Regions from separate parts of the Paenibacillus sp. lzh-N1 genome, predicted to be linked through region 2. Evidence: riboswitches for the same ligand, from Rfam matches in the RefSeq annotation. Region 2 holds a riboswitch; the other holds the start of a gene.
The links. Region 2 has a riboswitch for cyclic di-GMP ahead of C0638_RS05685 (transglutaminase-like domain-containing protein). Riboswitches for the same ligand answer to the same signal wherever they lie in the genome.
Positions count from the first base shown of each region.

Region 1: it holds a riboswitch for cyclic di-GMP, as region 2 does, so the genes downstream of both, C0638_RS01945 (glycosyl hydrolase) here and C0638_RS05685 (transglutaminase-like domain-containing protein) in region 2, are expected to answer to the same signal.

Region 1 covers NZ_CP025696.1:390,513-403,075, reverse strand. Annotated here, with positions in the region: gene C0638_RS01970 (glycosyltransferase family 4 protein) at 1-266, shown strand, start outside; gene C0638_RS01965 (glycosyltransferase family 4 protein) at 263-1,411, shown strand; gene C0638_RS01960 (glycosyltransferase) at 1,440-2,540, shown strand; gene C0638_RS01955 (UDP-glucose dehydrogenase family protein) at 2,546-3,874, shown strand; gene C0638_RS01950 (sugar phosphate nucleotidyltransferase) at 4,543-5,919, shown strand; cyclic di-GMP riboswitch class I at 6,075-6,156, shown strand; gene C0638_RS01945 (glycosyl hydrolase) at 6,170-7,771, shown strand; gene C0638_RS01940 (hypothetical protein) at 7,820-10,114, shown strand; gene C0638_RS01935 (hypothetical protein) at 10,424-10,606, shown strand; gene C0638_RS01930 (helix-turn-helix domain-containing protein) at 10,658-11,026, opposite strand; gene C0638_RS01925 (YveK family protein) at 11,355-12,104, shown strand; gene C0638_RS01920 (CpsD/CapB family tyrosine-protein kinase) at 12,085-12,563, shown strand, end outside.
Region 2 covers NZ_CP025696.1:1,251,089-1,263,651, forward strand. Annotated here, with positions in the region: gene C0638_RS05675 (DUF445 domain-containing protein) at 1-1,080, opposite strand, end outside; gene C0638_RS05680 (helix-turn-helix transcriptional regulator) at 1,664-2,539, shown strand; cyclic di-GMP riboswitch class I at 2,647-2,725, shown strand; cyclic di-GMP riboswitch class I at 2,765-2,846, shown strand; gene C0638_RS05685 (transglutaminase-like domain-containing protein) at 2,859-3,668, shown strand; gene C0638_RS05690 (LPXTG cell wall anchor domain-containing protein) at 4,028-7,639, shown strand; gene C0638_RS05695 (class D sortase) at 7,747-8,397, shown strand; gene C0638_RS05700 (GGDEF domain-containing protein) at 8,440-9,150, shown strand; gene C0638_RS05705 (cupin domain-containing protein) at 9,232-9,696, opposite strand; gene C0638_RS05710 (amino acid ABC transporter ATP-binding protein) at 10,025-10,762, shown strand; gene C0638_RS05715 (transporter substrate-binding domain-containing protein) at 10,808-11,638, shown strand; gene C0638_RS05720 (amino acid ABC transporter permease) at 11,710-12,369, shown strand; gene C0638_RS05725 (amino acid ABC transporter permease) at 12,384-12,563, shown strand, end outside.

The DNA.
Region 1 (12,563 bases), 860 kb from region 2:
TGGCCTCGGGCCTACCGGTGCTGGCCACTCCTGTAGGCGGCAACAAGGAAATCTTAAGAGGATTCCGTCCTGAGCTATTGTTCCAGGGGACGGACAGTGAAGCTATTGCTGCAGGGTTGCTGCGTGTGCTGGATCATCGTGAACTTCTACCGAATGCACGGGAATGCCGGGACCATGTCCTGAGCAGATATACATGGGGACATGTAGCGGAACAGGTAGAAGAGGTGTTCCGACAGGTCCTTGACAGAAAGGCGGCGGCGAAATGATGAGAGTAGCTTATATTGACCATACGGCAAGATGGAGCGGCGGCGAAGTTGCTTTGTATAACATACTGACGAATATCGGGGAACATATCGACCCGCTCGTTATTTTGGCGGAGGAGGGCGATTTGGCGGATCGGCTTCGGCAGCGTGATATTGATGTGCGCATTGTTCCACTAGATGATTCGATTCGTAATCGGGGACGAAATGCCGTCAATCTGGGTGCGCCTGCAGCAGCCTTTCGTTTGCTAGCTTACGGCAGGAAACTCGCGCCATTGTTGCGCGAGGAAAAAGTCGTGTGTGTGCACACGAACTCACTCAAATCTGCACTGTATGGTGCAGTAGCCGCCAAATCGGCGAAGCTACCGTTGATATGGCATATCCGTGACCACATCGGTCCGCCGTATCTGAAGCCGATTGTAGCCAAAGGGATTCGGCTCATGTCCCGCTTTTTGCCTAACGGTGTGATTGCCAATTCCAAATCCACGCTGAGTGCATTGGAATTACCCCCGGACAAAAAGACGCTCGTCGTCTACTCCGCTTTTGCCAAAGCGATTACGGCTCGTGATTCGGCTGCGCAATTGCGTGGCGATGACTCGTTTAACGTCGTGTTGGTCGGCAGATTGGCGGAATGGAAAGGACAACATATTTTACTGGAAGCGGCACGTTCTTTTTTACCAGATCAGCGTGTGAAATTCTGGCTGGCTGGAGATGCGTTGTTCGGAGAAGAGGAATATAAACAACGATTGGAATCCACGATGCGCGAATATGGGTTGACCAACGTCAATCTGATGGGACACGTCGATGACATTCAGGGTCTGATGCAGCGCTGTGATCTGCTAATTCATACCTCCATTACACCGGAGCCATTCGGTCAGGTCATTATTGAGGGCATGGCTGCAGGTTTGCCAGTAATCGCTTCAAACGAAGGTGGTCCCAAGGAAACGGTGGTACCCAATGAAACCGGGCTGCTCATTGAACCGGGAGACCCTGCCAAGCTGGAAGAAGCCATCCGCTGGATGCTGGAGCATCCACAGGAACGTCAGCAGATGGGTGAGAGAGGAATGGAACGGGTCAAGAAGCATTTTGTCATCGAGAACACTGTTAAGGATATAGTTCATTACTATAAGGGTTTGTTGGCAGGAGTCTGACCGACATTCGCGTTAAAGGATGATTCAGATGAAAATAGCGATAGCACATGATTACTTAATCCAAATGGGCGGAGCGGAAAGGGTAGTAGAGGTATTCCATGATATGTATCCGGAGGCTCCCATCTTCACAACGGTGTTCAGCGACGAGCGTCTGTCGCGCAACTTGAAGGATGCGGATATTAGAGCCACTTGGCTACAAAACATCCCAGGAGTGAAGGCCAACTTCAAAGGAGTGCTGCCGCTGTATCCCATCGCTATCCGTGATTTTGATTTTAGGGATTTCGACATTGTTTTAAGCTCTAGCAGCGCATTTATGAAAAGCATCCAGGTACCCAAACATACGTTTCACATTTGTTACTGTCACACACCGATGCGGTTTGCCTGGGATTACGATACATATATGGCCCGGCAGTCCAAATCCAACCTGCTCAAAAATATGCTAAAGCTGTACATGAACAGGCTGAAAACATGGGATGCCAAAACTTCTCGCAACGTAGACCAGTTTGTCGCCAATTCTTCCGTCGTTAAGCGGAGAATTCTGCACTATTACCAACGGGAGGCAGATGTTATTTTCCCTCCTATCAATACATCCCGTTTTAAACGTGCTACAAGCATCGGTGACTATTATCTGATCGTATCTCGTTTGGTGTCCTACAAGCGCATTGATCTCGCGATTGAGGCATTCAAACGTAACGGTCTTAAGCTACGCATCGTTGGCGAAGGACCGGATCGTAAACGACTCGAAGCCATGGCTGCCCCGAACATTGAGTTCCTCGGCAGGCTTGAAGACGAAGAGGTTAACAAGCTGATGGCCGAATGCCGGGCACTTGTCTTTCCGGGGGAAGAGGACTTCGGTATTACGCCTTTGGAGGCGAATGCGGCCGGACGGCCCGTTATCGCTTTTCAGGGTGGGGGAGCGCTGGATACGATTGTTCCTCATGTGAACGGCGTATTTTTCCGCAAGCATCAAGTAGACGATGTGTTGGAGGCCGTCGCAAAGGTTGAGCAACATGCATGGAATGTGGACGATATCATTACCCATGCCCGCAAATTTGATGAAGATAACTTCAAGGATCAATTGAAAAAGTATGTAGAACAAGCCTATGTGAACTTTCTAAAAGGAGGATGAACGGAATGAAACTGGCTGTAATCGGTACTGGATACGTTGGACTCGTCTCAGGTGTATGTTTTGCGCAAAAAGGTAATGAGGTAATTTGTGTCGATCTGGAGCAGTACAAAATCGATATGTTGAACCGTGCGGAATCTCCGATTTATGAACCAGGTATTGAGGAATTGATCGCGTTGAATCTGGAAGCTGGCCGTTTAGAGTTCACCTCGGATTTGGCCGATGCGGTACGTCGCTCGGATATCGTCATTTTAGCAGTAGGTACGCCTTCACTGGCTAACGGCGAGGCGAATTTGTCCTACATTGAACAGGCGGCCGCCGATGTCGGGAAAGCCATGAACGGGTACAAGATTATTATGACTAAGAGTACCGTACCTGTCGGAACGAACGAAAAGATTAAGGACGTAGTGGCTCGTCATACGAGTTTGTCTTTTGATATTGTATCCGCGCCGGAGTTCCTGAGAGAAGGCTCAGCTATCAATGATACGCTTCATCCAGATCGCGTCATTATTGGTTTGGACAATACAGGTTTGCGTGAAACAATGGTCACTCTGCATCAGGTATTCACGGATAAAATCTATGTGACGGATATCCGCAGTGCTGAAATGATCAAATATGCCTCCAATGCGTTCCTGGCAACTAAAATTTCGTTTATTAACGAGATTGCTAATATTTGTGAAAAGGTTGGCGCGGACGTTACCTGTGTGGCTGAAGGTATGGGCATGGACAAACGGATTGGTTCCTCTTTCCTGCAAGCAGGGATCGGATACGGGGGCTCTTGCTTCCCGAAAGATACGAATGCGCTCATCCAAATTGCGGGTAATGTAGACTATGAATTTAAGTTGTTAAAATCGGTGGTCGAGGTAAATACCGACCAGCGCTTTATGATTGTATCCAAGCTGCGTGAATCGCTGGGTCAGCTAAACGGCGTATCGATTGGCATTTGGGGCCTCGCCTTCAAGCCCAATACAGATGATATCCGCGAAGCTCCAGCACTGGAAATCGTAGAAACGCTCATTCAGGCAGGTGCTATTGTCAAGCTGTATGATCCCATTGCGATGGATAAATTCAAGGAGCGCGTAGATCACCCGAATATTATATGGTGCTCCTCCCCGCAGCAAGCCGCCGAAAGAAGCGATGCTGTGTGCCTGCTGACGGATTGGGAAGAGTTCAAAGAAGTTGATCTCGTGCAATTGGGCTCCATTCTACACAAGCCAGTTCTGATTGACGGTCGCAACGTATTCACCGAGGAACAGATCCAAGGCTCTGGGCTGGAATACTACTCCGTGGGTCGTCCGCGGATGAGTGGGTGGAACAGAGATAAAGTGGAAGTTTAAAAGTGACAGATTAAAAAGTGACTGTGGTGATGTGGGAGGCGCTGAAGGCGCTGCGCGTGCAGATTGTTCTTCCGATTGCTGTTACCCCCGGATTTTCTGGATTGTATTAAACATTCAAATGTTAAAATCCGGGGATAAAGGCAAACGCTGACGCTTCTTCAGAACAATTCTGCCCGCTCCGCTGCTTTTGCCGCACCAAGTCACAATGTTTAATCTCCCACCTTATGGGATGGGAGTAGAAGGGCGTATCAGAAGGAGCGGCATAGTTGAGCCGCTCCTTCCGATTAAGACGCCATTGCGGTAGTCGACGAAGGCAATCTTGGCAAGGCGTTACGAAACCTCGATTACTAGAAGCTTGCAAGCACAGCGGGCAAGCGCCGAAAGCGTGAGATTTTTACAGGCTGACCGGACTTAATAATGTCCGGTCGTGCCTTTTGCACCACAAGGTATGATCGATATGATGCATATTTGAGTAGCGAAGGGTTGGATTTGAATCTGGAGAAGCGATAGCGTTCGCCTTTGGACCGGGATTCAAACCTTGATACGATTTTATACAATCAAATGAATCCCGGTCCAACAGCGATCGTAAGATCAAATCCAGCCCGTAGCGGCCTACTCAACCTTGCCCCATTCGATCACCAACCAATATAGAGAGGAAGTGGAGATTTATGAAGCTCGTACTTTTGTCTGGTGGTTCCGGTAAAAGATTATGGCCGTTATCCAATGATTCCCGTTCCAAACAATTTTTGAAGGTACTGGAAAGCCCGGAAGGGATTTCGGAATCCATGGTACAGCGGGTATGGAGACAATTGGGAGACAACGGATTATCCGAATCCTCGTTTATTGCGACAGGGAGAGCGCAGGTCGAAATGATCCAGAGTCAAATCGGATCGAATACGCGCATCATTGTTGAGCCGGAACGCAGAGATACTTTTCCTGCGATTGCGCTGACAGCGACTTATCTATATTCCATTGCGGGTGTTTCGCCTGATGAAATTATAGCTATATTGCCTGTAGATCCTTATGTAGAGGATGCTTTCTTTGCTTCCGTAGCCCAACTCGAACATACACTTCAGGAGAGTGAAGGAAGGCTTGCACTAATCGGGGTTGTCCCTTCCTATCCTTCAGAGAAATACGGTTATATTATTCCGAAAAACGATGCCACTCAAGGTAGCACAGGCTACCGCGAAGTGAGCCATTTTCAAGAGAAACCCGACCGGGAGCAGGCGGAGCGTCTAATGGAACGCAATGCTCTATGGAACTGCGGGGTTTTTGCATTCAAATTAAGCTATTTGCTGGATATTTTGGCATCCAAGGGCCTGCCGCTGAATTATGAAGAAATGCAAAAACAATATGCGTCTCTGGAAAAAATCAGCTTTGACTACGAAGTAGTCGAGAAGGAAAAAGAAATCGTAGTGCTTCCGTACGATGGTTTTTGGAAGGATCTAGGAACTTGGAATACACTCACAGAAGAGATGTCTCATCAGCAAGTGGGTAGAGGGGTAGTAACGGAAGATTGCGTCAATACGAGTCTTATTAATGAGTTGGACATTCCTGTGGCGATCATTGGAACGAATGATCTGATTGTAGCCGCTAGCCCAGATGGCATTCTTGTGACCAATAAGGCAGAAAGTCCACGCATCAAGGAAGTGCTCAAGGCTCATGATCAGCGTCCAATGTATGAAGAACGTCGTTGGGGACAGTATCGGGTTGTAGACTATGTAAAGTATGACGAGGGTAATGAGGTACTGACCAAACGAATCCGCGTACACAAAGGTAAAAATATCAGCTACCAGCTTCACTTCAAACGAAGTGAAATCTGGACCATTATTAGCGGCGAAGCGGAAATTATTTTGAATGAGAAGCTGCACAAAGTGAAGGCCGGTGACGTAGTTCGCATCCCTGAAGGGACGAAGCATAGCATTTTGGCTGTAACCGATGTGGATTTGATTGAAGTTCAGACTGGCTCTGAGTTGGTTGAAGAGGATATTGTACGCTTTTGTATGGATTGGAATGAAATTTCTCGTCATCAATTTATCTCGTAATTATTTGCGTAAAAACGTAAAAAAGAAGATTTGATGAAAAATAATGGCCCAAACTGTCGAAATTGGGCGAAAACCTGTAAATTCATGAACATGACCTATTAAATTTTGGTAAAAAAAAGTCGATACTTAGGGTAAGAAGGAATCCAAACTCCTTCCAACGATAAACGCAGCCCTGTCGAAAGACTGGTACGCAAAGCTAAAGGGCCTTCCCGTAAGGATGGCAGCCTGGCTACCGAAAGGAAGAGCTAAAGTGAGATTCAATTTTATTCCTCTGTATCGACTGATACGTCATGTACTCCCCGTTGTTATGCTTTTTTCTTTGTTTCCCGTCGGTTTTGGTGATTCTCTGTCTGTGGTGAATGCCGCTTCATTACAACCTGTTAATTCGGACGCTTCTACTCAGGCCCGTGAACTATACAATTATTTACTCAGCATCTCTGGAAAGAAAACAGTCACTGGTCAGCATGATTATTTGGAAAGTCCAGATGAATTAAGCAACAAGGTCCAAAAAATCAGCCAGGCGTATGTGGGTCTGCACGGCTATGAGATGGGAGCCATCTCTGGTCAATCCGACGCTACAGAAGCAGCACAACGTAAAAATGTCGTCGATAGCGCTATTCGTTGGAGCAGAGCCGGTGGCATTGTGACGATGACTTTTCATGAAGCGTTGCCGGGTAGACCACTGACTTGGGCCAATGTGCAGGCGAAAGTAAGTCAGGCGGAGTTCAATAAATACGTGACACCAGGCACTACGCAGTATAACCTCCTCATTGCCGATCTGGATAAGGTCGCTGTATCGTTAAAGCAGCTTCGTGATGCAGGGGTTCCAGTATTGTGGAGACCTTATCATGAAATGAATGGTGACTGGTTCTGGTGGGGAAACAAAAACAATTTCAATCAGCTATGGAATATCATGTACGACCGTTTTGTAAACACGCATCAGTTGAACAATCTGCTGTGGGTGTGGAGTCCCAATGCTCCCAATTCCTATACTGTCCCGTATACCCCGAAATATCCGGGGGATGACAAAGTGGATATCTTGGCAGTAGACATCTACAATAATGATTTTAAGCAAAGTCATTATGAAGGACTGCTCGGGTTGGCACGGAATAAGCCGATTGCCATTGGCGAGCATGGTGAGATGCCTAGCTCTGAGGTGTTGCAGGCACAGCCCAAATGGGTGTATTCCATGACTTGGGGCAAGATGCTGACTGAGAATAACACAACCAATCAAATACAGGATTATATGAACGATTCGAGGAGTTTGACACGGGATGATGTGAAAAATGGGCTGGCAGAAATCCAACAACCTGGGGCAGATGTGCCGACTTTACCGGATGAGGGACAAAGTGAGCCTATCCCGGTTCCGCCAGTAGTAATCGTACCCCCAGCTCCGACTCCTCCTTCTGTTCCTGATGTAGTATATGTGAACGGGCTGCGGGGCGAATATTTTAACAATATGAATGTGAACGGCAGTCCTGTTTTGATCCGTACAGACAGCAAGCTGGATTATAACTGGCGCGCCGTTGCTGCTGATCCTAAGGTAAATGCCGACCAGTTCTCGGTTCGCTGGACAGGTAAAATCAAACCACAATACAGCGAGACCTATACATTTACAACTATATCCGATGATGGTATTCGCGTATGGGTAGACGGCAAGCTGGTGATTGACAGTTGGTTCAAACAAAGCTGGACAGAGCGTAAAGGCAGTATTGCTTTGGAAGCAGGTAAAATGGTAGATCTAAAAGTGGAATACTATGATGAAAAAGGCGATGCGATGGCTCGTCTGATGTGGGAAAGTCAGCATGAAGCGAAAGCGGTGGTTCCCGGAAACGCTTTGTTTCTTCCTTGATAGATACTCTTTCCCGGTCATAAATTTTGAGGAGAGAGGGTGTATCATATGATGAAAAAATGGTTGACCCATAGGTATACGGTCGTATTATCCGGATTACTAGGTGTCGCAGCTCTAGCCATGATCGCTTGGTTTATATACACGCCTTCAAAAAGTGCAGAATTGCAGACGGATAAGGTAGCGGCGGCCAGTCCAGTATGGAAGCTGGGCCAGAGGGATGACTCTTCAGCGGAATTTAAAGGAGTGGTCGGTAGGGATAATATCGAAATTTCTGGAGCAGCAGCTTCTACTGAATCCTCTGCTAAAGGAACATTCTCGGCGTTGTCGGAAGCAGAGAGTACAACAGTTCCGGTATTGCTCAGCAGTGGTGATATTCCTCCAGGTTTGAATGCATCCACGAATCCAGAACTGTCACTTCAGTATAAACTGAATCAGGTTCCTCCCAATGGTATGATATTCCGTGTTCGGATTTTGGATGCGGGCAAAGCGGTGCCGCAGATGGCTGTCTTTTCAAATCACCAGCTGTCTGGAATTATTCAGATTGCCGGGGTATCCGGTACTGGGAGTACCTATAACTTCAAAAATAACTACGAGCTGTATATCCCCAAAGAACAATTGCAAAGCGGTGTTAACGTACTCAAGCTAAAGACAGCGCGCTGCCTATACTGCTCCTCTGCAGAAGATAAAAATGTGTGGTGGACTTGGGATGACTTGAGCTTGGAGACGTTAGCTTCCCCTGCGGCCGAACCAGTACATGGGAAATATATACTGACTGGTACGAATGTGAATAATAAAGAATTTTATTATGATCAGGGTGCAGTTAAGCATCTACCTTACGTTCTCAAATGGCTGGGAATTGCTTATAGTGGCAACGTCATGAGGGTAACTTGTGCCAGTAATGTAGGCAAGGCATGCACAGATGTGGATGATTACTATCAAACGTTAAAGCAGTATAATATGCAATCGTCTGCTTTGTATCTATACACAGGTGATATCAAGCTGCAAAAAGATGGTACTCTGCCAGAGACGGCCAAGCAAAAGTTGCGTGATTATGTAAAAAAATACGGTTCATACCTTCAATATTATGAAGTAGATAACGAACCTGGATTGTTTAACCGTTCCAAGGCGGTAGACCTGGCTGTGGCTAAGTGGTTGAATACGGAAGGCAAGCAATTGGCACCGCATCTCAAAACCGTAGCGCCGGGTTGGGCCTACTGGCCGACATACTCTACCAAGGCGTGCAAAAATCAAACCGGAGGTACGCAAAAATGCGGTGATCCGGATGGATGGGAACGGGACCCGGCGCAGCGTAAACAGCTGGAAGAAGTCACCGACCTGACCAACGGACATGCCTACGGTGAATCGTATAATGAAGAGGGCGGGGGCAGCTTCGTTCAGAATTTGAAAACCTTTGGTGGTTCGAGCGACGGACTGGCGAAAAAAATGCTAAATACGGAGTTCGGCACTAACGATACGCATCGAGATAATCCGGATTACGGGGCTAGTCAGCCACAAGCAGCCGCATTCGATCGGATTATGCGTTCGCAAATCGGGTTTGCCGATATGTTTATCCAGCATGCAGCTTTTTATAAGGATTACACGCTATTTAAAACGGGCTTTGATCTGCAAAGCCACAATCCGGCTAACACGGAAATTTATCCGTTTGGACAAGGGCAGGACACCCGAGTTAAGATCATGAGACGCTTAAGTCTAGCCTATGCCACACATGGCAAACCGCTGACTTATACCATACTGAATCCAGAGGAGACGAAGGATAAGATGGTCTATGTTCGCGCGGTGGATACATCCAAGCTTAAACCACTGGCAGGTAGCGGCGCTACCTCGAACAAATTGCTGGTGAACCTAGTGAATTTTGAATCCACAACGCAGACCGTTCGTGTGCGGGTAACGATGCCGAAAGCTGGCTTGTACACGGGGGAACGTTTCGGAGCGGGTTCCACCTACTCTCAGGCGCAGCGATCCATATCAGGGCTCAAGGCTTCTCCTGCCCTTGATTTTGAAGAAAAGCTGGGTCCTGGCGAATCGGTACAATATATTTTGGAACCAAAAAGTACAGATCAAACCACGGCCTCTGCCCCAACAGAGGTAAAAGCAGCCTCAATTCAGGATGGGGCGGTAAAGATTAATTGGCTTCAAGCAAAAGGCATATCATCCTATGATGTGCTGCGTGCTGACCGTACAGACGGTGCCTATCAGGTGATTGCCTCGCAAGTAGAAGGAAGCACGTATACGGACCGCACCGTAAAAGCTGGAAGTCATTACGTCTACAAAGTTCGAGCGACCGGAGGTACTCAGGTTTCTCAGGCAGCCGAGGTTGCTTAGTTACACCGGAATGCATATAGGACCTTACCTCATGAATATCTAACATCATTCCGAAAGAAAACAAAAAAGAACCTATCAGGAGAAAATAGGACCTGACAGGTTCTTTTTTATTTGTAAATCGTTCTGAATTGCTAATACTTTACGTATAATGGAGAAAAAAATAAGAAAATCCTTTTATATTCTCGTCATAAGACGACAACATTGTAGGTATGTATTCATATATAATAGTTTTGTTCATGACTATACATACGTGGTTTGTAGGGAATTTCTTTCCGGTGACCAAGACTAATAAAGTGAGGTTAGTGCTGAATGAACAAGGAAACAGAATTAGGGGGGAATGGCCCTCTTCTTCGAGACAACGCACGGAAAGCAGGCAAAGCAGCCATCCACTTGGACATCCGGAACATTTTGCTCCAATGTGGGATCACGACACCAGAATGGCTGGAGGGCGATGCTGATAGAACGAAGTACCGGAAAGACAAGCGCGTGTAATTTTCAGCTACTGGTCCTACTTGAGCAAAACATCAAGCAGCGGCGCGTTCCTTATTCCATCATTCGTTCCATTCGAACAAACGCGATAAAACGTTTGGCTTCTTCCTCAGATAAGGTGCGTCCGTCAATCGTCAGGTTAAAACGTTGCAGGATATCCTCGTCGGACAGTTCAAGCTGATCCACAAATTCCCTCACATCTGAATCCAATATTGCTGTCGGGTGGCTCGTACGTCCCACCAAATAATCGATGGTTACCTCGAAAATATCAGCGAGCTTGGTCAGGGTCTCAAAGTCTGGCTTGCGTCTATTTTTTTCATAGTGAGAAAGAGCCGCCCGCGTAATTCCGAGGGATTGCGCTAATTCCTCTTGTTTTAGTCCCTTATGTTCTCGTAATTCAGCGATGCGGGTTCCATAATTCATCTGTTTTTCCTCCTGAAGGCAAGGTTAAGAGAGGTAAGAAAAGCAATTTTGCGCTTGACAAGATACAATTTGTATCATAAATTAATTATGTAAGTTACATAACGTATCTGTATTTCATAGTTTTCACTGATATCTTCATTTATATACCCTTAAGAGGCCAACGATGATTGAGCATTTTGTGCTTATTCGCTGGCTAGACCTTCTATGCGCTATTATACAACATTTTACTATAGATTAGAGGGTCATGCATCGTTCTTTTCCCCGTCATGCAGAGGATCAGTACAAGCGTTATTCATCGAAAACAAGTCAAGCAGGGAGGACTGGTCTTGTGCAGTTGAAAGAGTACATCCGTTTGATCCGCAAAAGAATGTGGTTGATTGGTAGCATTGTACTGCTGGTGTGTACTGTAGTAGGCATAAAAAATGTATATTTTACCCCGCAGGTTTATGAAGCTACCGCCAAGCTCATTATTAATCAGACGCCACGACCGGACCGTGCAGGTGTCGTCGATTACAGTGTGGTGCAAACCAACATAGCCTTAACGAACTCCTATAAGCAAATTATGATCTCCTCGGCGATTATGGATCAGGTGGTCGCCAGCTTCCCCGATCTTAAGGTTACTCCGTCAGCTTTGGCGCAAAAATTAAGAGTAAACACCGCAGGTGATTCACAGGTCATGGATGTTACAGTCCGCGACTTATCGTATACGAAGGCTGTGAAAACCGTCAATGCGGTAGCCAAAGTATTCAAACGGCAAATCCCCTCTATCATGAAAATGGACAATGTCACCATCCTAAGCGAAGCCAGCCTGAATGATCCAGCAGTTCCCGTGAACAATAATCCCGCTATACAGATTTTTATTGCTTTTGCCATTTCTTTATTGCTGGGAATAGGCTTGGCGTTTTTGCTGGAGGTATTGGATGATACATTTAAAAATGAGGAAGATATTGAAAAAGAACTCGGTCTGCCTACCCTATCCCTGATTACAAAAATGAAAAAAGAAGATAGACGCTCTGACAGCTCTACTACAACTCCTAAACAGGTAGGTGAGGGACAATATGCCGCAATTAATCAATAATCAGCTCGTTACATCCTTGCATGCTCAGTCTTCCGTGTCGGAGGAGTACCGCATGCTCCGCACTAACATCCAGTTTTCTTCTATAGACGAGCCGATTGAGGTGATGATGGTGGCGTCCGCTCAGGCGGGTGAAGGCAGAACAGTCACGATTAGCAATTTGGCTGTAACCTATGCACAAGAAGGAAAAAAGGTGCTGGTTATGGACATGGATTTGCGCCGGTCCTCCTTGCATCATATGTTTGGTTTGCGCAATCATACAGGGCTGACACGGGTACTTGCCAATCAACAGACATGGCAGGATGTGGTTCAGGAAACCGGGATTGATCATCTGCATGCGATCACGGCTGGACCGAATCCACCCAATCCGTCCGAGATGCTCAGTTCCCGTAGAATGAAGGCTCTACTAGTTGAGCTCAAAGAACATTATGATGTGATTCTGATGGATACGCCACCCCTGCT
Region 2 (12,563 bases):
GTTTGCTTCCACTACTCCGGTAACACCTGCTACGATCCACGAATTGATCTTGTCCAGCAGCTCCGTATTTCTCCATAAATCAGACAGCATTTGATCCAGCAAAGGTACAATGTACGCCGTTACATAACTGGCATCTTCCATGTAATCCAGCAGATTACGACGAAGCTCTTCGAGCTTATCGGATATAGCTGCATCACCTTCCCAAGAATCAATAAAGGTGTTTTTCCAGTGATTCAGCCCCTCCCTGACCGTATCTTTGGCTGCCAGATGAATCAACTGTGTGTTGAACCCATCCAGGACGGCCTGACGACGCGGATGTCCTTCGTCTCGAAGCTCCGCTACGCGGTCCAGCAAAAAGTGACGAATCATCTCGCCCATACGCTCCTCATTCAAATAGCCAAGGAAAGCGTTCAGGGCAAACTGCATAAGCCCGCTGACCTGCAAGCCGCTAACAGCCTGCATCCCCAAGGTGCCTAGCGTAACCCCGGTGTCTGACCGCAGTAGCCAGGACTCCGTCTGCTCCAGCGCATAATCCAACGCCCGTTGGTCATACTTTCGCTCGCCAGCTTGCCGGGCGAGCACCTCTAGCAATGGTCCTATATCGAATTCAGTCGCCTGTCGCTTAACCCCGGTTGCGATGGCCGGGGCCAGCTCTGCCAGCGGAATCGAACGGACAAGTTGCTTGGCAAGAACATCTATAAAAGTAACCGCTTCGGGCGTACGTATTCCTTTTTCCACACTTTTCAGCACCAGCTCTGCCAATCTAATCTCGGCAATTTTAGATGCAATACTTTCTTTATGAAGCAAATTATTCTCGACCGTGTTAACCAAGGCATCGGTCAGCTTTCCCCGATTTTTAGGGAGAAGCGCTGTGTGTGGAATCGGAATGCCCAGCGGATGACGGAATAACGCGGTTACGGCAAACCAGTCTGCCAACCCTCCTACAAGTCCGGCTTCAAAAGATCCGGCCAAAAGACGGGCCCAGCCAAATTGTTGAAAAGGTAACGTAGCAGCAAAGCCCGCTCCCATCATAACAAGTGACCAAGCTGCTGCGGTTTTTGTGTTTTTTGTTTTTCCCATCATGTAGTCCTCCAAACTAACTGTAAAATTTGTTTCATTACATCTGTAGTACCATCATATCATTGCCTGTGCAGATACCAAAGGTAACCATACTCTATTGTCAACAAATTGCATGATATTTAAAATTTGCACATTAGCTTAAATTGAGTTCGCATAACCACACTTATCCATACATTTTCGTGAACAAAATCACAACAATTAAGTTACAACTATTTTCTAACAAAATGAGCCCTTTGAATCATTTTGTCGAATTATGGTCCCATTTTTCTTGCAACCTAAAGGATAAATGCCTCAAAAAGTGGAATTGCAAGATTACGATATATTCATTGAGGAAATTAATTATTTCCAACCTCATTCTTTATTCCATCAATTTAAGGAATAAATTCCAGAATGACCTTATCCTTTTCAAATAGGTGTCTTCTGGTTAATTTTGTTATATGATGTATAACCCCAAATCGATACATGAATATACTTTAATGTGATAAAATAACCTTTGTAAATGGGAACTCCGGTTCTAAAAGGATATTCATGAAACAAACTACAATTGTCTTACTAAAATTGTTCTTTTGTAAAGGAATTGGATATGACAACAAACCAAAAAAATGCCCAGTATGTCTGGAGCGATGATCCAGTTGCAATTATATGTACACCCTCTGCTTTTGCTAAAAAATCCCTCTTTTATATACAGGAAATAGGCTATTTCAAAACAGATGCTTATGTAATGGAACGGCAAAAGCTCACCTCTTTTTTGCTCCTTTTTACTCTGTCCGGGAGAGGGGAATTACAATACCGGGGCAAGGATTATATATTGAAACCTCATGATATGCTTTTTATTAATTGCGAAGAATATGTACAGTACAAAACTTCCTGTCAGAAGACATGGGAGTTTATTAGTGTGAATCTATATGGCAATCTTATTGACCATTTCTACGAACAATTCGATAAACACAATAAGCCGGTAATTTCACTAAAGGATTCAAATACAGTACTGGACAAGCTGCGTACCTTATTACATGTACAGCCAGAACGAAGCTTATCCTCTGAACTGCTCTCATCCAGGATAATCGTTGACTTGTTAACGATTATTTTACAGCACCCCTACGCCAATCCCAATGCGAATTCAGATGGAACGGCAGAGGTGCGCAAGGTAAAGCAATATCTGGATCAATCCTATTGCGAACGGATCACGCTGGATTCGCTAGCAGAAATGTTTGGTCTAAACAAGTTCAACCTGGCTAAAAACTTTAAAAAACAGATTGGCTTTTCCCCTATTGAGTATCTTATTAATGTTCGTATCACGGCTGCTCAAAGCTGGCTTAAAACTAGTGATGTAGCTATTGTGGATATCGCACAATATGTGGGCATTCCCAACACAAGTCATTTTATCAATCTGTTCAAAGAGCACATTGGAGAAACGCCTCATTCCTATCGCAAAAAATGGGGAAACCGTATAAAATAGGTCTTATGTATAATCTGCAAGCTTTCTTTGTCGATAAATAGCGAAAATCTGAGATTTAAACTTGCCTAATAGAGTACCTAACTGATAGAATAAAAATACAAGCTATTCAGGATAAATGGCAAACTTGTCGAAAGGCAAGGACGCAAAGCTACAGGGCCTTCTGTATGATGGCAGCCAGCTACCGGTTGAAGTGGCTTTTTGTCGTGCTTTTTTTCCCGAAAACTTTATACGAAATGGCAAACCTGTCGAAAGGCAGGGACGCAAAGCTATAGGGCCTTCTATTGATGATGGCAGCCTGGCCACCGAAAGGAAGTTTTTTATGGGGAAAATGATATTTTCTACACTTCTCCTATTTTTCATGCTGTCCGCAATACTCTTAAATTCGACAATTTACGCTGCTGATAGTGTTGCATGGTTGGATCAAAACAATGTAAATCATGGGACGGTCAGTGTGCGCTACCCTGTTAAACCTAACGTTAAAACCAAGATTTTGGTTACCAAAGATGCACAAAAATACTCTTATAATCTAACACCCGGGAAATCCGAAGAAGTATTTCCTCTCCAAATGGGTAATGGGAACTATAACATCAGTATTTTGGAACAGCTTAGTGGTAATCAATATAAAGTGATAGGACAAGATACGATCGAGTTAAAGCTAAACGATAGCAAGACGGTGTATCTTAATTCCGTTCAAAATATTAACTGGAGTAGTACTAATCAAGCGATTCAAAAAGCCCGTGAGTTAACCCAAGGTGCAACAACCGATCGCGAGAAGCTGCAAAAAATCTATGACTACGTAATTAGTCATATCAAGTATGACTCCAATCAGGCCTTTGCCTTAACGACTGACTATCTGCCACAAATTGATCATACGTTAAGCTCTCAAAAAGATATTTGTTATGGTTATGCTTCACTGATGGCTGCTATGTTACGAAGTGTAGATGTACCAACCAAGCTGGTTATGGGCAAATCTTCCTACGTGGACGCTTATCATGCCTGGAATGAGGTCTACATCGATAATCAGTGGGTGGTCGTAGACACTACAGTAGATGCAGCACTGTATATGGGTAAACAGAAATTCGAAATGGTCAAAGATCCCTCCAAATACATTAAAACAAAGCAATATTAATATCAATGTTTTAAATTCATATTTATTAAAAAATGAAAAATAGAACTATATTTCTTGAAGAGCCTTGATCACATGATCAAGGCTCTTTTTCTATCCTTGTTGAGAAATTGTTGAGATGTGGCATGTATTCTAGTCCAGGAAGACAATGAGATTTCCAACCATTATCTAATTTCGAGACAAAAGGAGGAGGTTCATCCCCGAACATGAATTTTCATAAATTCTGAACAAGTAATTAATGCGGCTAACATAGCATCATATGAATGAATGATGAATATATAAATACAGTTCTCTCGACCTCGAAGGAATAACCATTAGCCGTTAAATAAGAGTATTTTAAGAATAGGAGATTTGTTTACCGTATGAGAAAAAAATGGAATACAGCAACGGTTGCGCTATTGCTCTTTTTGCAGTGTTTGTTCAGCACAACACAAGCTTATGCACAAAATCCCGACTCTACTCTGCCAGTGACCCCAGGAACCGATCCGGTTCAGAGTGTGACTAACGATGTTTATCCAATGCCCTCAGAGCCAATTAACATCCCACCTGCTGTCCCGGCTCCAGTCCCTGAACCAACTGCTGGCTCAACTTCTGAAGTTAGGGCAACTCAAGAAAGTATTTTAACCAAGCTAACCCTTACAGATTCTACTGGAAGTGTTATTGATGCAGTGTATAATCCCGATAGCCGTATTGATATTGGTTCCGCCATCCATTTAGGCTATGAATGGGAACTGCCGAACCATACGTATAAAGCTGGAGACACCTTTACCTTTCAATTACCTGAGCAATTCCAAATTTACACAGATATTACGTCTCCTTTGACGAATACAGATGGAGAAGTAGGTCATTTTACCGTAGACCGTCAAGGTAAAGTGGTTATGACATTTAATGATTACGTAGAAAGCCACTCTAATGTCAGCGGTAAGCTAGAGATCAAAACTGAATTTAGCACACAAATAGAAAAAGGCAGTACACAAGTTATTATTGCGATCCCGATCAAAGGCGGCGAGCAAACGGCTATCGTAAATATTAAGCCTGCAGCTGGCCCTACAATGGAGAAACAAGGAAAGTTTGATGGAAAAGACCAAATTCATTGGACAGTTAACGTAAATAAACACTTGGATCCTATCAAACACGCTGTAGTAACCGACCCAACTCCCCAAGGACTAGAACTAGTCAAGGACTCCATCCGGGTAAACCATTTACAAATTAATGTGAACGGAACCACCGTGCTGGGGGACACTGTTAGCTCAGATAAGTATACAGTAGAGGCTGATCCGGTTGTGCCGGGCTTCAGAATCCGTTTTAACGAGGAGAGTATTAACAGCGCCTACCGAATTCAATACTCCACAAACATAACAAGCGAGGATACTCGTTTCTCCAACACAGCCACTTTTTCAGGGGACGATGTGAGAGATACGTCCGCAACAGCTACAGTCACTGTTCAACGCGGGGATTTTTTAAGCAAAAAAGTGGAGAAATACGACCCAGTCACACAAACGATCTCATGGGCAATCAAATATAATTTTGCCAACAAAAAAATTCCCGCAGCTCAAGCCGCGTTAAGTGACCGTTTTAATAACAGCCAACAACTCATCATAAATTCACTTAAAGTGTATAAAGGGGATACACAGGATGAGCTCCCTGCATCCCAATACAGCGTCACTCCAGTTACTGACGATCATGGTACCAATGGTTTCAATCTGCTTTTCAATACGGATATTGAAGCCTCATATACCATCCGTTATCAAACAAAGGCTATAGATCGTGTAGTTAAAAATAGTAAAATAACGAACAGTGTAACTTCTGATGGGGTAACAAAAGAAACAACCACCGAACTGAAAAGTATAATTATCACCAAAGGCTATAAGGAACCGAACTATAACACCAAAACAATTCCTTGGGTCATTTCTATTAATGCGGATAAGTATACAATGGATCAAATCGTTATCGACGATGCCTTTCCGAATGGCGGTCTGGCCTTATTGCCGAACACATTGAAGATCCAAAGCGCGGACGGAAAAACAACACTAACATCACCGACAGACTACGAACTGATCCCTCTTACGCTGGATTACAAAAAAGGGTTCACTATACGTTTTCATAAAAAGATTCAAGACACGTACACCATTAACTACACAACTACCTTTAACAATGAATGGAAAATCGACAAAACCAAGCCGGACTTTTGGAATAAAGCCTCTATCACTTGGTTATACAACGGAACAACACAAACTGCTGAGGCCGAAGCTCGATTATGGCCGGACAATATGACCCAGCAAAATGGGGCGAAGTCAGGTAGTTACAATGCCAGCTCCAAGCAAATTACATGGGACATTAAGGCCAACTATAACCGCAAAACTCTGAATCATGCTGAAATTAGGGATACCTTGTTACAAGGGCAAAAACTGGTCCCAAATTCAGTTAAAGTGTACGATATGACCCTGCTCGGGTGGTGGAATGGCGTACAAAAAGGGGGCGAAGTGCCTTCGAGCCAATATACCCTGGTTTTACCTTCCGCCGCTAACAACAACGAGCTGAGCATCCAGTTTAACCAGTCCATCAACTCTCCTTACTGGGTTACTTTCCAAACAACATTGGAAGGAGAGCTTATTGATAAAGAGATTAACAATAACGCTCTGCTTATGGATGGAAAAAATGTAGATTCGGAATGGACTGCCAAAGTGACTGTGCCCCACGGTGGAGAATACGTGACAAAGTCCGGTGCTCAGAATGGAAATAAAATCGACTGGAACATCCATATCAATGAAGGGCAATCCCATGTCTCCAACGCGAAGATCGTGGATACGCCCAGCAATAATCAAATTCTGATTGAAGATTCCTTTCATCTATACTCCACCAAAGTGTCTGCCAACGGAGAAGCTGTTAGGGACACTGAGTTAGTCAAGGATCAGGATTATAAGCTAAAAATAACAACGACTGCTCAAGGTCAGCAATCCTTTGAGCTTGCCTTTGCGAAGGCTATATCATCAGGTTATATTTTGCAATATCAATCCTTTCTTCAAGCTGAAGACAAGGCAAAAGTGAGCAATAAGGTTAATTTCGAGGGCGACCGTTTGACCACCGAAATCAGGGAAACAAGTAAGGAAATTACCGTGCGCACATCCTCTGGTTCAGGATCAGGAGGAGGAGTTACGGGAAGTCTGGAGATTACCAAAGTTGATGAGGACGATCACAATAAGGTTCTATCCGGGGCACGTTTTGCACTCTATGACAAGAATCAGAAAAGAGCACCTCTTGTCCAAACTACCAATTTGGACGGGAAAATCGTATTTTCTTCATTGAGTTATGATGACTACATCCTGGAGGAGCTTACTGCTCCTGAAGGCTACAAAATAACAGCGCCAAAAACAGAAATCAAAATAGATACAACTATCAAACAAAGTTCAGGCATTAAACAAATCGTAATCACCAACAAAAAAGACACTCCTGTTGATCCGGGTCCGGGTACACCTACTGATCCAGGTACGCCTACAAACCCAGGTACGCCTACCGATCCGGGTACACCTACGAGTCCGGGCTCAGGCAAAAAACATGATAAGGACCCTGAAATAACTGAACCTCCGGCGACGCCTGTTACGCCCGTAACAACCGAAGAGCCGAAAATTATTGAGGATGAGGATGTTCCGTTGGGCGTTCCGGTTATTGAACAGCCACCTGTAGAACCAGAGGCGCAACCATCCGCTGAACCAGGGGTGCAACCTGAGACACCGGAAGCCGATCCTCACCAGGAGCCTTCTCCGCCCGTGAAGATTGAAGAAGACCCAGTACCTAAGGGTGTAATCCGCCTACCCGCAGAAAAACCAGAGAATCCAAGTGATCCGGGTCATACACCCAAGGTGGATACATTGCCAAAGACAGGAGAAAACAGTCCTGCTCCCTTCTATGTAAGTGGCATGTTCTTAATTCTTCTGGGGGCCTATCTGGGTTATAGACGAACGCATAAAAAATAAATAACATTTTATAATCAAAAATCCCCTTCTCAACTCATCATTTCAGCGAGAAGGGGAATTATTTTACATGTCCGATCTATGGATTACTGTATTAGGAGGCTTTTCAATTGCGTAAGCTGGCATACGTGAGCATCATATTAGGAATCATCATCATGTTATTTCCTACCGCTAATGAATGGTTGGAAGATCAAAAGCAAAAAGAGCTATTACAGGAAGCTGAATCATTATCAAATACAGATACATCGACACTGACTCCCGAAATGATGAAAGGCTATACAGATTTGTCCAATTGGCTGACAAATACTGCAGCAGCGGATGGGCCACAATTGTCACAAGCCACTCCCCCATCGTCGGCTTCAGAGCAAGCCCCAATCGCTACAATCCAGATTGATCGTATCGGGCTGGAACTTCCTCTACTCGAAGGTGCAACCCAACAGCATATGAGATATGCAGCCGTACATATGTCGGAAACTGCGACACTCGGCCAGGTGGGGAATGCTGCCATAGCCGCTCATCGCTCACGAACAACTGGACGTTTATTTAACCGGCTTAATGAGGTGAAAATCGGAGATCAGATTCTAATTCACACTCGGGGTGAAAAATACGTATACAAGGTCTACAACATTTCAGTCGTCACTCCTTCAAATGTCTCCGTTTTAAAAAGCATCAAGAAACAAAAGCTTCTCACACTAATTACCTGTGATCCTCTTGTAAATCCGACACATCGACTCATCGTTCATGCCAGACAACTAACCTAATGCCGCTAATAGAAGCGGAATAACCTATAAACTATATTGGTGGTGACCCTATTGAGTATATCTTTAACAGCCTTACTTCTAATCGGTCTAACTTTGGCGCTGTGGATATATACGTTAATTTTTTTGCATTCTGTGATGATGGAAAGAAATTTGCTGCGGAAACTTGCCTATCAGGACCCTGTAACGGGTCTGTTCAATCGGAATGCACTTGAGCTATTTTGGAAACGAAGCAACGGCAAGGAAGCCTTTGCTATTATGTATCTTGATCTGGATGGATTCAAAGCCATTAATGACACATATGGACATCAAATCGGTGATAAGCTGCTCAGACGGGTAAGCGATCATTTACTCCAGGTAACAAACTCCCATCAGAAAGCTTTTCGAATCGGTGGTGACGAATTTCTACTCATTATGAAGGATTATGATGCCGATCAGGTCACAGTTCTGGCAGAACTGCTGCTGCAAAAAATCAGCGTTCCTTATAACATCCAGGGAATCAATCTTCAAGTTACAGGTAGCATCGGGATTACTATGCATCCTTCTCCGAAGAAGCCCCTGCCTTCTTTACTGAAAGAGGCCGATATCGCCATGTACCAAGCGAAAGGAATGGGGAGAAACCGCTATGCTGTATACCAGAGGATCAAACAGAGGCCAAACGTCAGATCATATGGTACTGCACGAGTGATAAAGTTTGCAGCTGGTTTTCGAAAAAAAACAAAGATCCAAAGTATACAACAAATGGCAGCTCTCTAACACTAACAAAAATACCCGTAACAACAAATCAGGCGGGTAAGGTCCTGTTTATCCAGGATTATACCCGCCGATAAAACATTCCTACTCCACCTTACCCTTGGCAATCAGCTTGAAATCATCAAAGTGGAATCCTGGTGCAACAACACAGGTTACCAGCACAGGCTCATCCCCCAGCGGACGTGCCGTTTGCCATACAGTTCCTGGTACGAGTGCTTGTGGATGTTGTCCTGCCTCCACATCTGCGCCAACGATAATTACCGTTTCTTCGCCAGGTTCTTCTCCGCTTCCACCCAATTTTAACTCTATAGGGCTTCCACTATGGTACAACCACAGCTCGTCAGAATGGACCACATGCCACTCGGAGAACTCACCCGGATGCAGCAAGAAATACGTAGACGAAGCTGCAAAGCGCGGACCGGAATACACATCCGGCAGTACAGGCTTCGGAATTTGAAAATTGGCCTTCCACATCTCTTTGTACCAGCCGCCTTCTGGATGGGGCTCCATGCCCAATGCCGTGACTAGCGGTGAAATAGCTTTCGTCATTGTCTATCCTTCCTTTACCCTAAATTCCTTCTTCCCTACTGTAAAACATAGCGCTGCTTTTGTCACGTTTCTCCCTCTGCATGTCGAGGTTTCATAGTTTATGTCAAACTAAATAACATTAAATTGTGGATATATATTCGTTTTCATCATATAAATAACAAATAACTAGTATAAAAACAGCCAAAAACACCTTTCACGTAAAGTTTATTGACATAAAATCTTGTTTTTTATTGTAAGCTTATAGTATCATGAGAGAAATTTCGAAATTCTAATAGAACTGCATCTTGTCATTCCGTCTACTAAGCGATGTATTCAAGTCAAAAAAGGGGTGAGCTCTCTGATCCATTTTCGCAATGTCAACAAGCATTACGGTCACTTTCATGTACTTAAAGACATCAATCTTCAGATTAAGGAGGGCGAGGTCGTTGTCATCATCGGTCCCTCCGGCTCAGGTAAAAGCACCCTGCTTCGCTGCATCAATCGTCTGGAAACGATATCTGATGGGGAGCTAATCGTTAACGATGTCCCCGTGCATGACAAAAAAATTGATATTAACGCCTTCCGCCGCAATATCGGGATGGTGTTCCAGCATTTCAATCTGTATCCCCACAAAAAGGTGATTGAGAACATTGTACTGGCACCGATGAAGGTACTGGGCATCCCGAAAGAAGAAGCTATTCAAACTGCCCTCACCTATCTGAAGCGTGTCGGAATTGAAGAAAAGGCACAGAGCTACCCCGCCCAATTGTCCGGTGGACAGCAACAGCGGGTTGCAATTGCCCGTGGACTCGCAATGAATCCGAAAATTATGCTGTTTGACGAGCCGACTTCAGCTCTGGACCCCGAAACGATCGGAGAGGTGCTGGATGTCATGCGCTCGCTTGCCCATCAAGGCATCACGATGGTCATCGTCACTCATGAAATGGGCTTTGCCCGTGAAGTGGCTGACCGCGTGATTTTTATGGACAAAGGACAGATCTTGGAAGACAGCCAGCCTGCTGAGTTTTTTCAGAATCCGGGTGAAGAACGGGCTCGTTTGTTCCTGAGCCGTCTGATTCATCATTAAACGGACTATTATTAATGGAATAAAAATTGAAAGGGGATCATTTTGATGAGAAAAAGATTTCAGTGGAGTACTTTGGTGCTGGTTGCATTATCCTGTCTGCTCGTCTTGGCAGGTTGTGGAGGCAAACAAGAAGCAGCAACGTCGGGGAATGAGTCAGCAGCTCCCAACGGGCTGGAAGCCATCAAACAGCGTGGCAAACTGGTCGTTGGGGTGAAGTACGACACCAAGTTATTCGGACTAAAAGATCCGGCTAGCGGGAAAGTCGAGGGCTTTGATATCGACATCGCCAAGGCTGTAGCCAAGCATATTTTTGGTGATGAAACCAAGCTCGAACTCAAGGAAGTCACGTCCAAAACACGAATCACCTTACTGCAAAATGGGGACATCGACGCTATTATCGCCACGATGACCATTTCGGATGAGCGCAAAAAACAGGTCGATTTCAGCGATGTCTACTTTAATGCAGGGCAATCCCTACTCGTGAAAAAAGGAAGCCCGATCACCGGTCTGGAGTCCCTGACACCCGATACCAAGGTACTCGCTGTTAAAGGCTCTACTTCCGCAAAAAATATCCGCGAAAAAGCGCCCAAAGCAACGATTTTAGAGTTCGAAAACTATCAAGATGCCTTCAACGCCCTTAAGGCAGGTAAAGGGCAAGCGCTGACGACCGATAACTCTATTCTGCTTGGCATGCAACAGCAAGATCCGAATTATACCCTAGTAGGTGGGAACTTCACAGAGGAACCTTACGGTATTGCAGTGAAAAAGGGGCAGACCGAACTGCTGCAAGCCATTAATGATACGATCAAGGAACTGAAAAGCAATGGTGAATACGATAAGCTGCATGAGCAATGGCTTGGGGTTAAACCCGAATAATGATCTTGTGAAGGAGCCGCGATTGCGTGCTCCTTCCTTTCTTAGCTCTGGATAAGGAGGTATACCCGTAGATGCTAACTTTTGATATCAACGTACTTTTCGATCATGGCGACCGTTTCAGAGAAGGCTTGCTTCATACCGTTCAAGCTAGTGTTATTGCCTTGATCGGAAGCTTCATTCTGGGGGCAATCATTGCCATCTTCCGAATTGCGCCTTTTAAATGGCTAAACTGGATCGGTACTGTCTATGTAGAGGTCATCCGCAATATTCCATTGCTGATTGTTGTACTGTTTTTTTATCTCGGTCTTCCCACTCTGGGCATCCCCTTGGACGGCTTTGTATCTGGAACGCTTGGATTGACTGTGTACACCGCCTCTTTTATTGCAGAAGCTATACGTGCCGGCATTCAATCTGTACCCAAGGGACAATTTGAGGCGGCAAGGTCCTCCGGGTTGAATTACAACCAGACGATGATCAGCATTATTTTACCGCAAGCCATTAAAATTGTACTGCCTGCAATCGGCAATCAATTCATCAATCTGGTTAAAAACTCTTCCGTACTGGCCATTGTGGCTGGACTGGATCTCATGTATTACTCGGATCTCATTAACTCAGATACCTTTCTGCCCATCACAGTCTATGCGATCACGGCGCTGCTGTATCTTGTATTGACGGTTCCGCTCAGCTTTCTTGTGCTATATATGGAGCGACGCTTGTCCAAAACATCCTAAGGAGGGAAGCCCGTATGGATTTCGGTGGATTGTTTGCATGGCCTAATGTGCGTTTTATACTGGAGGGCTTCCTGCTCACGCTGGAGGTCGCTATTTACTCTATCATATTCAGCTTCGCTCTCGGTATTGTGTTCGGCATTCTGCGCTATACCCGTATACCTGTCCTTTCACAGGTTGCAGCCTTTATCATTGAT